One region of the Rhizobium sp. F40D2 genome, then DNA from elsewhere that is predicted to be linked to it. Evidence: riboswitches for the same ligand, from Rfam matches in the RefSeq annotation. Region 1 holds a riboswitch; each other region holds the start of a gene.

Region 1 (3,757 bases):
CGTCTTGAAGGAGACCGCCCGCGCCAGCACCCGGCCATCAACTTCGGGCAGCGCCACGTTCATGCCGAGATCCCGCGCCGACAGGCCTTGCGCCGAAGCTGTCCATGTCTCCCGCGACGAGGCCGACAGGATCGCCTGCAGCACCATTGCCCCGTTCGCCTCCAGCACTGTCGGCTGCCGGTTGGCGCCGGGTGCCGAGACCGCAAAGCCGGTCGTATTGATCACGACATCGGGTTTCAGCGCTGAAAACACGCTTTCGATAATGCCTGTCGAAACCGGATCCTTGAGGCTATAGGCAAAGACTGGTAGCGGCCGAAGGCCTTGCGCCTGCAAGGCGTCGATCAGCGCCTCGATCGGCTTGGTCTCGCCGCTCTGCACGAGGGCGCGGTAGAAGCTGATGGCGGCGATTGGCCTCACCGCCACCTTCTCCGTCGAATGCGCGGTCATCCGCCGCCACTCCTCGACCCCGATCAGCTCCTGCCCCGGCCACCAGATGCCGGCCTTCATCAACGGCACCGCCGGCGCCGGCTTCTTCGCGCCCGACAGCATCGCCCCGGCATAATCGAGAAAGGCGCGCGCATTGGCGTCGCCGCCCTCGATGAGATAGGACCAGAGTGCATCGAGATCGTCGGCAGCGAGGTTCGAGAAGGGTACCAGCCCCGCATCCGGCCTCGCATCGCCCGGCAGCACCGCAATCTGCGCGCCGGCGCGGGAGGCTGTCGCATGCAGCGCTTCCAGCGCATAGCGGAAATAGCTGGCGCCGCCGAGCGCACGAACGATGATGAGCTTGGCGTGCCGCGCCGTGCGCTCGACATAGGTATCGACCGACATCGGGTGCTTGAGGCTCATCAGGCTCGCAAGCCTCAGCGAATGCGGCCCACCGCAGGCGCGATGGGCGGCCGCGATCGCCGCAAGCTCGCTGTCGGCAGCCGACAGGAACAGGATATCGCCCGGCGTCTGACCGAGATCGATCGCCTCCTCGCCGTCGCTGATCGTTCCCTGCTGGGCCAGAAGCAGATGCATGGGTTTACGCCAGCGCCTCGATCGCCGCCTTGACCGCGCCTTGATCCATCTCATGCAGACCGATGACGACGAGGCGCGTGCCGCGCTTTTCGCCAGGCGCCCAGGCGCGGTCGAAATAGTGGTCGATGCGGCTGCCGACGGCTTGGAGCTGCAGGCGCATCGGCTTGCCCGAAACATCGACGAAGCCCTTGAGGCGCAGCACGTCATGGGCTGATATGATGCTCTTCAGCGACTCGGCGAAGCCGGCGGGATCGGCGACCGGGCCGAGATCGACGACGAAGCTGTCGAATTCGTCATGATCGTGCGGCGTGCCGTCCTCATGCTCCAGCTCGTGGTGAGACTTGCGGTTGGCGATATCGTCCTCTGTGCCTATGCCGAGGCCGAGCAGGATGCCGGCCGGCACCGCGCCGTTTTTCGCCTCGATCATCGCCGGTTTGCGCTGGGTGCGGGCGGCGACCTCGTCGCGCACCCGGCCGAGACCGGCCACGTCGATCAGGTCGGTCTTGTTGAGCACAATGAGATCGGCGCAGGTGAGCTGATCCTCGAACAGTTCCTCGATCGGGCTCTCGTGATCGAGCGATTGATCCTCGCCGCGCGCCGCCTCGACGGCATCGTGGTCGTCGGCGAAACGTCCGGCGGCGACAGCCGCGCTGTCGACTACCGTGATGACGCCGTCGACGGTCACCTGGGTACGAATATCAGGCCAGTTGAAGGCCGCCACCAGCGGCTGTGGCAAAGCCAGGCCCGAGGTTTCGATGACGATATGGTCGGGCCGCTGCCCGCGTTCCAAGAGCTTCGTCATCGTCGGAATGAAATCGTCGGCAACCGTGCAGCAGATGCAGCCATTGGTGAGCTCGATGATATCGTCCTCGCTGCAGTTCTCCGCACCGCAGCCCTTCAGTACCTCGCCGTCGACACCGAGATCGCCGAATTCATTGATAATCAGCGCGATCTTTTTGCCGCCGGCATTGGTAAGCAGGTTGCGGATCATCGTCGTCTTGCCGGCGCCGAGGAAACCGGTGATGACGGTCGCAGGAATCTTATGTTGGCTCATGGATTTAACCCTTCATTTTCAGCGGCAGGCCTGCCGCGATGAAATAGACTTCGGCGGCCTTTGCCGCGATCATCTGGTGGAGCCGGCCGGCATGATCGCGAAAATCCCGCGCCATCCGATTGTCCGGCACGATGCCGAGGCCGACCTCGTTGGAAACGAAAACAAGGCGCGCCTTTGCCCGCGGCAAATAATCGGCGAGCGCCAAAAATTCCGCCGCCATATCGCGCTCCGCCATCATCAGATTGGTGACCCAGAGTGTGAGGCAGTCGATCAGCACGACCCGGCCCTCACCGTCGATGGCGGCGAGCTTGCCGACGAGATCGAACGGCTCCTCATGCGTCGTCCATGACGGGCCGCGATCAGCCCTGTGTTGGGCAATGCGGGCCTGCATCTCTTCGTCCCAGGCCCGGCCGGTCGCGAGATAGTGGCGATCAAGGCCGGTTGAAACGACAACGTTTTCGGCAAAGCGGGATTTACCGGAGCGTGCGCCGCCGAGGATGAAGACTGTAGTGATCGATAGAGCGGTCGTCATGCGCAAACGGCCCTTTGACGGGGTACTGCGCTCCACCCACCCTCATTCCTGTGCTCGTCACAGGAATCCAGCCACGGCGCGTCCGCGCCGTGAATGACTCTCATTCGGGAAGGTAGTCTCCCGCGCCCAAGGACTTGGGTGCACTGGATTCCTGTGACAAGCACAGGAATGAGGGTGGAGAGGAAAGTGCTCCCCTGCACCGCACGAGGCAGCGCCGAATTCAATCGTTCAGCCAAAACAACCTCCGTGCTGGCAGCGGGTCTCTTGCCCAGGGTTGGGCTTTTCGCCCGGCACGAGTGGCAGGTCTCCTGGCTCGCGGTTGTCGGCCGCGATCGGGGCGGACCGGAAACCGGTCGCCCCTGATCGTGCCAGCGAATCTGCCTCGCCTTCCCGGCTGCATTGGTGAAGAAGTGGACGATTCGTAGAAATGGAGGCGTCCGACCCCGGTTGATCACCATGCATGTCCAGTGGCTTTTCCGGCATGCCGCCCGTCCCGCCCGCCGACACGATTGCATGCGGGCAGGAAGGGCTCGATGCCGGATGGAAGACCCTGACCGCTCTACAGTCGCGGGGTCGGCTGTGATGAAGGCGCCCGGTGTGGGTCCGCCCCGTCACATTCCCTTTTCATCCGGAAGGCATAACGCCGATCCGGAACCATCCGTTATATCCGAGGATGGTCAGATGACCATCCGCGTGGGATGGTCTTGAGGCCATCCGTTGAGGGATGGTTAGGCAAGGTGAGGAGTGAAGTCAACCGGCCTTGACGGCCGGCCGCCGGCGGCAAGGCAGGCACGTTCATTGAAACACGACTTACTCCACCAGAAATATCGTCATTTATCAGAGGTTTACGTCATAAATATTTGACCCGCGCGCCGGCTTTTCGCCGCAATTACACTGCAAGCGGACTGCGCCATCGCCCTTGACCGGGCCTCTTCCTGCCTAGTTGTCTTGCCATGCTTATGAAATTGGATCGGCGCCGGTTCCGAGCGCTGCGTGTTTTCTTCGATCCGGGGCGGCTGCGCGCGCTGACCCGCCGCAGCGAAGTCGGCCTGTCTCTGGCGGGCGCTGTCGTCGGCATTGCCTCCGGTCTTGCCGTGACCGGCATGAGCTTCGTCTCGAATGAACTGCATCAGTTGGTCTTCGGCATC
Region 2 (3,757 bases), 140 kb from region 1:
CGCCACGTCGGTCGATTTCGGCCGCGATGCGCAGACCTGCGCCAAGATGTGCCCCGGCATCGAGACCCAGCTTTTCTATCGCGACGTGACGAGCACGGAAGCCTCGAACATGATCTCGGTCGCAACCGGCACACCCTACAGCGCCATGAAGAACGCCTTCGCCTACAAAAGCCGCGCGCCCGGCGAGAAAAACGCCTGCGCCTGCAATCTCACCGCCTATTACGACGAGATGCGCGGCAATCAAGCGATAAGCCAGCCACCGCAACAGGGATCGATCACCACCATCCACACCAATCCGCCGGTGAAGGATAGCGCGGCAGCCGCCGCGCCGCAGCCATCGGTTCCGGATCGTCCCTACGACCCCACGCAGAACAAGGTCCGCCAGGTCGGCCCCCAATTCCTCGCCGGCGACCAGGGCTCGATCGACCTTGCCAATCCTGCCGCACCCGGCCCGCAGCCGCAGCAGCAGTGATCGCTACCTCTCGCTCCTTCCCCAGCCATCGTGGAAGACGGTTTCCTCGAGCGGCAGCCGCTGCCGCCAGCCTTTGACCGAGAGTTCCGGCTGGTCATAGAGCCGCTCGACGAAACCGGCGCAGAGCCAGGCAACCACCTCGATATGCTCGGGTATGCCGAGAATGGTCTTCAGGTCGGCTTCGCGAAAGATGCTGACCCAGCCAATGCCGACCCCTTCGGCGCGGGCCGCCAGCCAGAGATTCTGAATGGCGCAGACTGTGGAATAGCTGTCCATCCGCGGGTTGTGCGTGCGCCCCAGCACCACGCTGCCGCTGCGGGTGGGGTCACAGGTCACGCAGATGCCGAGCGGCGCCTCCACGATGCCTTCGAGCTTGAGGGCGCGGTAAGCCTGCCGCCGCTCGCCCTCAAACATCAATGCCGCTTCCTCGTTGGCCTTGGCAAAGGCATCCCGGATGCGCGCTCGCACCGTTGGACTTTTCACCAGAATGAAATTCCACGGCTGCATGAAGCCGACGGAGGGTGCGTGGTGGGCGGCCGTCAACAGCCGTTCCACCACGTCGTCGGGCAAGGGCTCAGGCAGGAACTGGCTGCGAACGTCGCGCCGCGTCATGATCGCATGATAAACGGCCTCGCGTTCGGCCAAGGAAAAACCGGACGCCACTGACAGGGCATCCTCATCAAAGGGTCGCATCGTCAAATCCCCAACAACGCAACCGCCCGCCGTCCGCGCGGGTTGGGTCTATCTTGCCAGGCCGGTCTTCTGACTCGGCGTCATCCGTCTGCCGCAGCCTTCCCGGCGAAAGCCAGTGGCATGATGAAGCGGCGAACGTCAGCCTTACAGCGTTGGGCACGTTCCGGTCTTGCACCGGATTCCCGATTCTCCCGCTTGAAAAGCGGGCACCTGACGGCGCATCTATTTCAGCAAACTGACTCTGCGGCAAGCGGCCTCATGCCGCATTCAACTGCCTGTGACATCGATCGCGTGGACAGCTGCGCATCGCTGCCGTAGAAACGAACAGATCCCAACCGACGCCCGTGGCGCCGCAATTTTTCTCTTTGCAGCCCGGTTGCCCGCGCCCCGCCAGACACCCATGACCCTTGCGGTCGCCCTGTTCATGGAACAGATGATTCCACAGCCATTCGCCATGGCCTTCGGCCATGTTGCCAGCAGCCAGGCGACCGCGATCAACGCCATTGCCCAGCGTATCTCCATGACGATGGGCGTGCCGATCGCCGGTGGTATCCTGGAAATTTCGACCAGCTTCCACGGCGGCAAGCTGCTAGTCTCGGATTTTCACACCGCCTTCTTCAGTGTCTCAATGATTTCGGCGCTGGCCTGCATCACCTTCCTGCGCCTGCCGCGCGATGCCGGCGCCAAACTGACGACGTGCCGCCGCAAGCGCCACCAAGGCGAGCCCAAAGAGGCGATCGCAGAAAACAGCTGATCAACCCAAATTGCCGGCCGGCGCAGCGGCGAAATGACACGCGTCCTCTCCGGCTTACCCTTCCACTTTATGATTTGTTCACACATCAAAGACACACTGCGTCTGCGCGTTTTGGGTTGCTATCAGGACATGGGCATGAGCGCTCGTGATGCAACCGTCAGCGTGGATGCCCGTGTTGATACGCCGGTCGGAACAGATCTGACTGAGCCGCAATTCCAGGCCCCACGGAATGTTCCAGTTTTTGAAAACGATGCCTCTGACAGCCAAGCTCGCGGCGATTATCGTGACCGTCAACCTTTGCGGCATCTCAGCCTTTGCCACCTACACCTGGATGTACGAAACCAAGGCGTTGATCGATGGCGCCAAGGCGAACTGGTCCAAAGATGCGGAGCAGTTTGCGTCCCTGGCCGCCGGTGGTGTGAAATGGGGCAAGGCGAACGCCGTTCGCGAGGCCTATTCGCTCTACCGCGACGACCCCTCGCTTGATCTTGTGCAGTTTGCCGCCTTCAACGCCGAACCTGCCGCCGTCGATACGTGGACGCGCGATGGCATCAGCGGTTTGCCCGCACCCGCCGATCTGGCAAAGAGCCTCAGCGCCAAACCTGAGAAAACGACGATCGATGACAGCGGAATATCTGCCGGTGTTGTGACGATCATCGCGCCGCTTCCGCTGGATAAATCGGGCAAGGCGACCGGCTACGTCGTCACCAATTGGTCGGTCGAAAAAATCGCTGCCGAAGTCAAGCAGAAGGTGCTGATTTCGCTGCTGACGCAGTTCTTGATCACCGCAATCGCCGTTGTCGCCTTCCTTCTCGCCATGCGTAGCCTTGTCGGCCGCCCCCTCCGAATTCTCAGCGAGCGGATCAGCGCGTTGCAGAAAGGCGATCTCGCCTCTCCTGTCACCTATAGGGAAAATGGCGACGAGATCGGTTTCCTCGCACGCGCCCTGGAAGTTTTCCGGAACGAGGCGATTGCCAAGGTCGAAAGAGAGCAGGCCGCGGCCGAGCAGAGCGCCTCATTCGACGCCGAACGGGCGCGGAACGCATCTTTGACGGAAGAAGCCAGCAACGCTCAGCGGCTGGTCATGACAGCGCTCGCAAATGAATTGGAAAAGCTCGCCGCCGGCGACTTCTCGATACACCTGGCCGATCTCGGCCCCGAATTCGACAAACTGCGGCAGGATTTCAACCGCATGGTCGAAGCGGTCGCGGCTGCATTGACCGAGATCAAGATCGCTTCCGTTGCGGTTGAGGGCGGGTCGAGCGAACTTGCATCCTCCGCCGATCAGCTCGCCAAGCGGACCGAACAGCAGGCGGCAGCCTTGGAACAGACCGCCGCGGCACTGGATGAGGTGACCACCACGGTCAGAGTGTCGTCGCAGCAGGCCGAGAGTGCCGGGAAGCTGGTCGAGGAAACGAAGCGTAGCGCTCATGTCTCGGCGACGGTGGTGCGCGACGCGATCGGGGCGATGGACCGGATCCAGACCTCGTCGAGCCAGATCGGCCGCATCATCGGCGTCATCGATGAAATCGCGTTCCAGACGAACTTGCTGGCGCTGAACGCCGGCGTCGAGGCGGCGCGCGCCGGCGAAGCCGGCAAGGGTTTTGCGGTCGTCGCGCAGGAAGTGCGGGAACTCGCCCAGCGGTCCGCCAACGCGGCGAAGGAAATCAAGAACCTGATCAGGGTATCCGGCCAGGAAGTGGCAGCCGGCGTCGGGCTGGTGAACGAAACAGGCGATGCACTCTTGAAGATCGAGGAGCAGATCAACCGCATAAGCGACAGCATCGCCTCGATTGTCCAGTCCTATCGCGAACAGGCGACCGGCCTGCAGGAAATCA
Region 3 (3,757 bases), 170 kb from region 1:
ACGACCAATGCCGACGCCATCCTCGCGCATATCGACAGCGAAGGGCTAACGGTCGAGTGGATCCTCGACACGCATCCGCATGCCGATCATTTCTCCGCCGCCCACTACCTCAAAGGAAAGACCGGCGCGCCGACGGCGATCGGCGCCCATGTCACCGAGGTCCAGCTGCTCTGGAAGGAAATCTACAACTGGCCGGCACTCGAAACCGACGGCTCGCAATGGGACCGGCTGTTTGCCGAGGGCGACACTTTCGAGATCGGCGGGCTTAAAGCCCGTGTAATGTTCTCGCCCGGCCATACGCTTGCCTCGGTGACCTTTGTGATCGGCGACGCCGCCTTCGTGCACGACACCGTATTCACCCCGGATTCCGGCACGGCGCGCACGGATTTTCCCGGCGGCAGCGCCAGCGCCCTCTGGCACTCGATCCAGGCCATCCTGTCGCTGCCCGAGGAGACCCGGCTCTTTTCCGGCCACGACTATCAGCCTGGCGGTCGCCATCCCCGCTGGGAAAGCACGGTGACCGCCCAGAAGGGCGCCAATCCGCATATATCGGGCATCGACGAGGCCGGCTTTGTGGCGCTGCGCCAGGCGCGCGACCGTACGCTGCCGAAACCGAAGCTGATGCTGCACGCGCTACAGGTCAACATCCGCGGCGGGCGGCTGCCCGAGCCGGAGGAGAACGGCCGGCGCTATCTGAAGATTCCGTTGGATGCCTTGTAGCACGCAAGGCGCAACGTTGCGGCGCGTGCTTCGAGGCTTCGCCCTCCCGGGCTGCGCACCTCAGCATGAGGGAGGTTGGCGGATGCCGCGCCCACAACCATCCCTCAAACGATCTCCTCCACATCCGTCCTGCCAAAATCATTGCCCACATAGAGCAGCCGACTCGGTTACGGATACTCGCATGGCGCTCTCCTGCCCGGCCGGTGCGGCCTGGTTCTTCCGGCTAATTTAGACCAGTCATATAGAGACGCCACCGCGACTATTTTCCTTTGATATGGTTGAAGGGCGCCGGTATTGGCGACCTACCCAAATAGAATCCCCCGCAATAGTTGTTGACGCCGCGCGGGCCGGCGACGTAACTGGGTGTGACGGTTCCCTGAAGATGACTCCAAGGGGATTAATAGGGAACACGGTGAGGACGACCCAGAAGGGACCGAGACCGTGGCTGCCCCCGCAACTGTATGCGGATTGTCGATCATCTCAGGTGTGGTCAGCGACCGGCCATCTCTGAAGGGCTTATAGCTTCGCCACTGCGATATATTGCGGGAAGGCGGATGAAAGACGGATATCCGCAAGCCAGGAGACCTGCCGTCAATCACGATCCAATTAACCGGGCGGGGATGCCCGGACAAGGAACAGACATGATTGACCTTCTGAACCTCCGCCGATTTCCGGCATGCATCCGTCTCGATTGGACCTCCTGCGGCTAGCGCGCGTCAGCGTGCCTTTGGCCGCGCGTGCGGCATTGCCGTGCTTTTTCCTTCAATCGAGGTTTTCATGCGACAGATTCTCGCCACCATGACATTTGCATTCGGGCTGATCGGCCTTGCTGCACCGAGCCTTGCCGCCACCCAATATCCTTTGACCATCACCAATTGCGGTGAGCAGGTGACTTTCCAGAAAGCGCCGTCGAAGATCGTTTCGATCGGCCAGGGCATGACCGAAATTCTCTTCTCGCTCGGCCTTGCCGACAAGATCGCCGGCACGGCCGTCTGGGTCGGTCCCGTCCTGCCGCAATATGCCGAGGTCAACAGCAAGATAAAGCGTCTCGCCGACAATGATCCGAGCTTCGAATCCGTCGTCGGGCGGGAGCCCGACCTGGTGGCGGCCGAGTTCGAATGGCATGTCGGCGCGCAGGGCTCCGTCGGCAACCGGGAGCAGTTCCAGGATCTCGGGATCAATACCTATCTCGCGCCGGCCGATTGCGTCGCCAAGATCAACACCGATGGCGGCGACGGTGTGCGCAAGGAGCTGTTCACGATGGAGCTGATCTATCGTGAAATCGCTGAGCTCTCGGAGATCTTCGACGTGAAGGAGCGCGGCGATGCGCTGATTTCCGAGTTGAAAAAGCGCGAGGCGGATGCCGTCGCGTCGATATCAGCCGCGTCGGGCAAGAGCCTGCCTATCGTCTTCTGGTTCTCCAGCAAGGAAGTCAACGGCGACGCCTTCATCGCCGGCAAGAACAGCGCGCCTGCCTATATCCTGAAGGCGATCGACGCCAGGAATGTCGTCACGACCGAAGAGGAATGGCCGCTGGTCGGCTGGGAAACCATTGCCCAGGCGAACCCGGCCGTCATCGTGCTCGCCACCATGGACCGGCGCCGCTATGCCGCCGACGATCCGAAGGTCAAGATCGATTTTCTCGAGAACGATCCCGTGACCAAGGAGCTCGATGCCGTCAGGAACAAGCACTTCGTGATGATGGACGCGCAATCGATGAACCCGACGATCCGCACGATCGACGGCATCGAGACCTTGGCGAACGGCATCAAATCCTTCGGCCTGTCGCAGTGAAGGCAGTGTCGGTCAGGCAACAAGGATGGTGGGCGCTTGGCACGCTCACCATTTCAGCCATTTTCCTTCTCGGGCTGATGATCAGTCTCGCCGTTTCGATCGGCGAGATCGCGATCCCGCTGGCGACGACGGCGGAGGCAGTCTCCAACCGCCTGTTCGGAACGCAATTCGAGCTCAGCCGCATCCACCAGGGCATCGTCTGGGATTATCGTCTGAGCCGGGCGCTGGTTGCAGCCAGCGCCGGCGCGTCGCTCTCGCTCTGCGGCGCCGTCCTGCAGGCGCTGCTGCGCAATCCGCTGGCCGAGCCCTATGTGCTCGGCATCTCCGCCGGCGCCTCGACGGGAGCCGTCTGCGTGATGATCCTCGGCTTCGGCTACGGTGTTCTCGGCCTGTCCAGCGGCGCCTTCATCGGCGCGGTTGTTGCCTTTCTGCTGGTCGGCTTCCTTGCGACGGGTGCGGGGGGAACCGGCGAGCGCATCATCCTGTGCGGTGTTGCCGGTTCGCAGCTCTTCACTGCGCTGACCTCCTACATCGTGACGACATCGGCGAATGCCGAGCAGGCACGCGGCATCCTGTTCTGGCTTCTCGGTTCGCTCAGCGGCGTGCGCTGGCCGGATGTCTATCTCTCGGTGCCGATCGCGCTCACAGGTTTCCTCATCTGCATGGCCCATGTCAGGGCGCTCGATGCCTTCGCCTTCGGCTCGGATGCGGCCGCCTCGCTCGGCATCGCGGTGCGCCGCGTCCAGATCCTGCTGTTCGGCCTGACGGCGGCGATGACGGCAAGCGTCGTCAGCATGGTCGGCTCGATCGGCTTCGTTGGCCTGGTCATTCCGCATGCCGCCCGCTTCCTCGTCGGACCGGGTCATCGACGGCTGCTGCCGGCAACGGCGCTCGGCGGCGCGATCTATATGGTCGGCGCCGATATCGTCTCGCGCATCATCATCCCGCAACAGGTCCTGCCGATCGGCGTCGTCACGGCGCTCTTCGGCGCGCCGGCCTTCGCCGTCATCCTCTATCGTGTGCGGAGAAGCGCATGAGCATTACCATCGACGCGGTGAGTTTCGCCGCCGGCGATACGGTCATCGTCAACGGCGTCAGCCTGACGGTGACAAAGGGCAAGGTGCTCGGTCTGCTCGGGCCGAACGGGTCCGGCAAATCGAGCCTCCTGAGGCTGATCTGCCGGCTGCGCAAGGTCCGCAGCGGCGTCATCCGGCTGGGCGAAGACGATATCGCCTCGCTGTCG

Evidence for each region. A riboswitch is a leader RNA that binds a small molecule or an ion and turns the genes downstream of it on or off. The one in region 1 is predicted to bind cobalamin.
Region 2: it holds a riboswitch for cobalamin, as region 1 does, so the genes downstream of both, bluB (5,6-dimethylbenzimidazole synthase) here and cobU (bifunctional adenosylcobinamide kinase/adenosylcobinamide-phosphate guanylyltransferase) in region 1, are expected to answer to the same signal.
Region 3: it holds a riboswitch for cobalamin, as region 1 does, so the genes downstream of both, ACS4RS_RS15830 (ABC transporter substrate-binding protein) here and cobU (bifunctional adenosylcobinamide kinase/adenosylcobinamide-phosphate guanylyltransferase) in region 1, are expected to answer to the same signal.

The regions. Positions count from the first base shown of each region.
Region 1 covers NZ_CM131436.1:3,471,312-3,475,068, reverse strand. Annotated here, with positions in the region: gene cobN (cobaltochelatase subunit CobN) at 1-1,023, opposite strand, end outside; gene cobW (cobalamin biosynthesis protein CobW) at 1,028-2,077, opposite strand; gene cobU (bifunctional adenosylcobinamide kinase/adenosylcobinamide-phosphate guanylyltransferase) at 2,082-2,609, opposite strand; cobalamin riboswitch at 2,891-3,283, opposite strand; gene ACS4RS_RS16680 (chloride channel protein) at 3,563-3,757, shown strand, end outside.
Region 2 covers NZ_CM131436.1:3,606,380-3,610,136, reverse strand. Annotated here, with positions in the region: gene ACS4RS_RS17370 (DUF2865 domain-containing protein) at 1-472, shown strand, start outside; gene bluB (5,6-dimethylbenzimidazole synthase) at 476-1,165, opposite strand; cobalamin riboswitch at 1,208-1,394, opposite strand; partial or broken gene ACS4RS_RS17360 (MFS transporter) at 1,515-1,919, shown strand; gene ACS4RS_RS17355 (methyl-accepting chemotaxis protein) at 2,149-3,757, shown strand, end outside.
Region 3 covers NZ_CM131436.1:3,302,304-3,306,060, forward strand. Annotated here, with positions in the region: gene blh (bifunctional sulfur transferase/dioxygenase Blh) at 1-720, shown strand, start outside; cobalamin riboswitch at 1,073-1,327, shown strand; gene ACS4RS_RS15830 (ABC transporter substrate-binding protein) at 1,498-2,514, shown strand; gene ACS4RS_RS15835 (iron chelate uptake ABC transporter family permease subunit) at 2,511-3,551, shown strand; gene ACS4RS_RS15840 (ATP-binding cassette domain-containing protein) at 3,548-3,757, shown strand, end outside.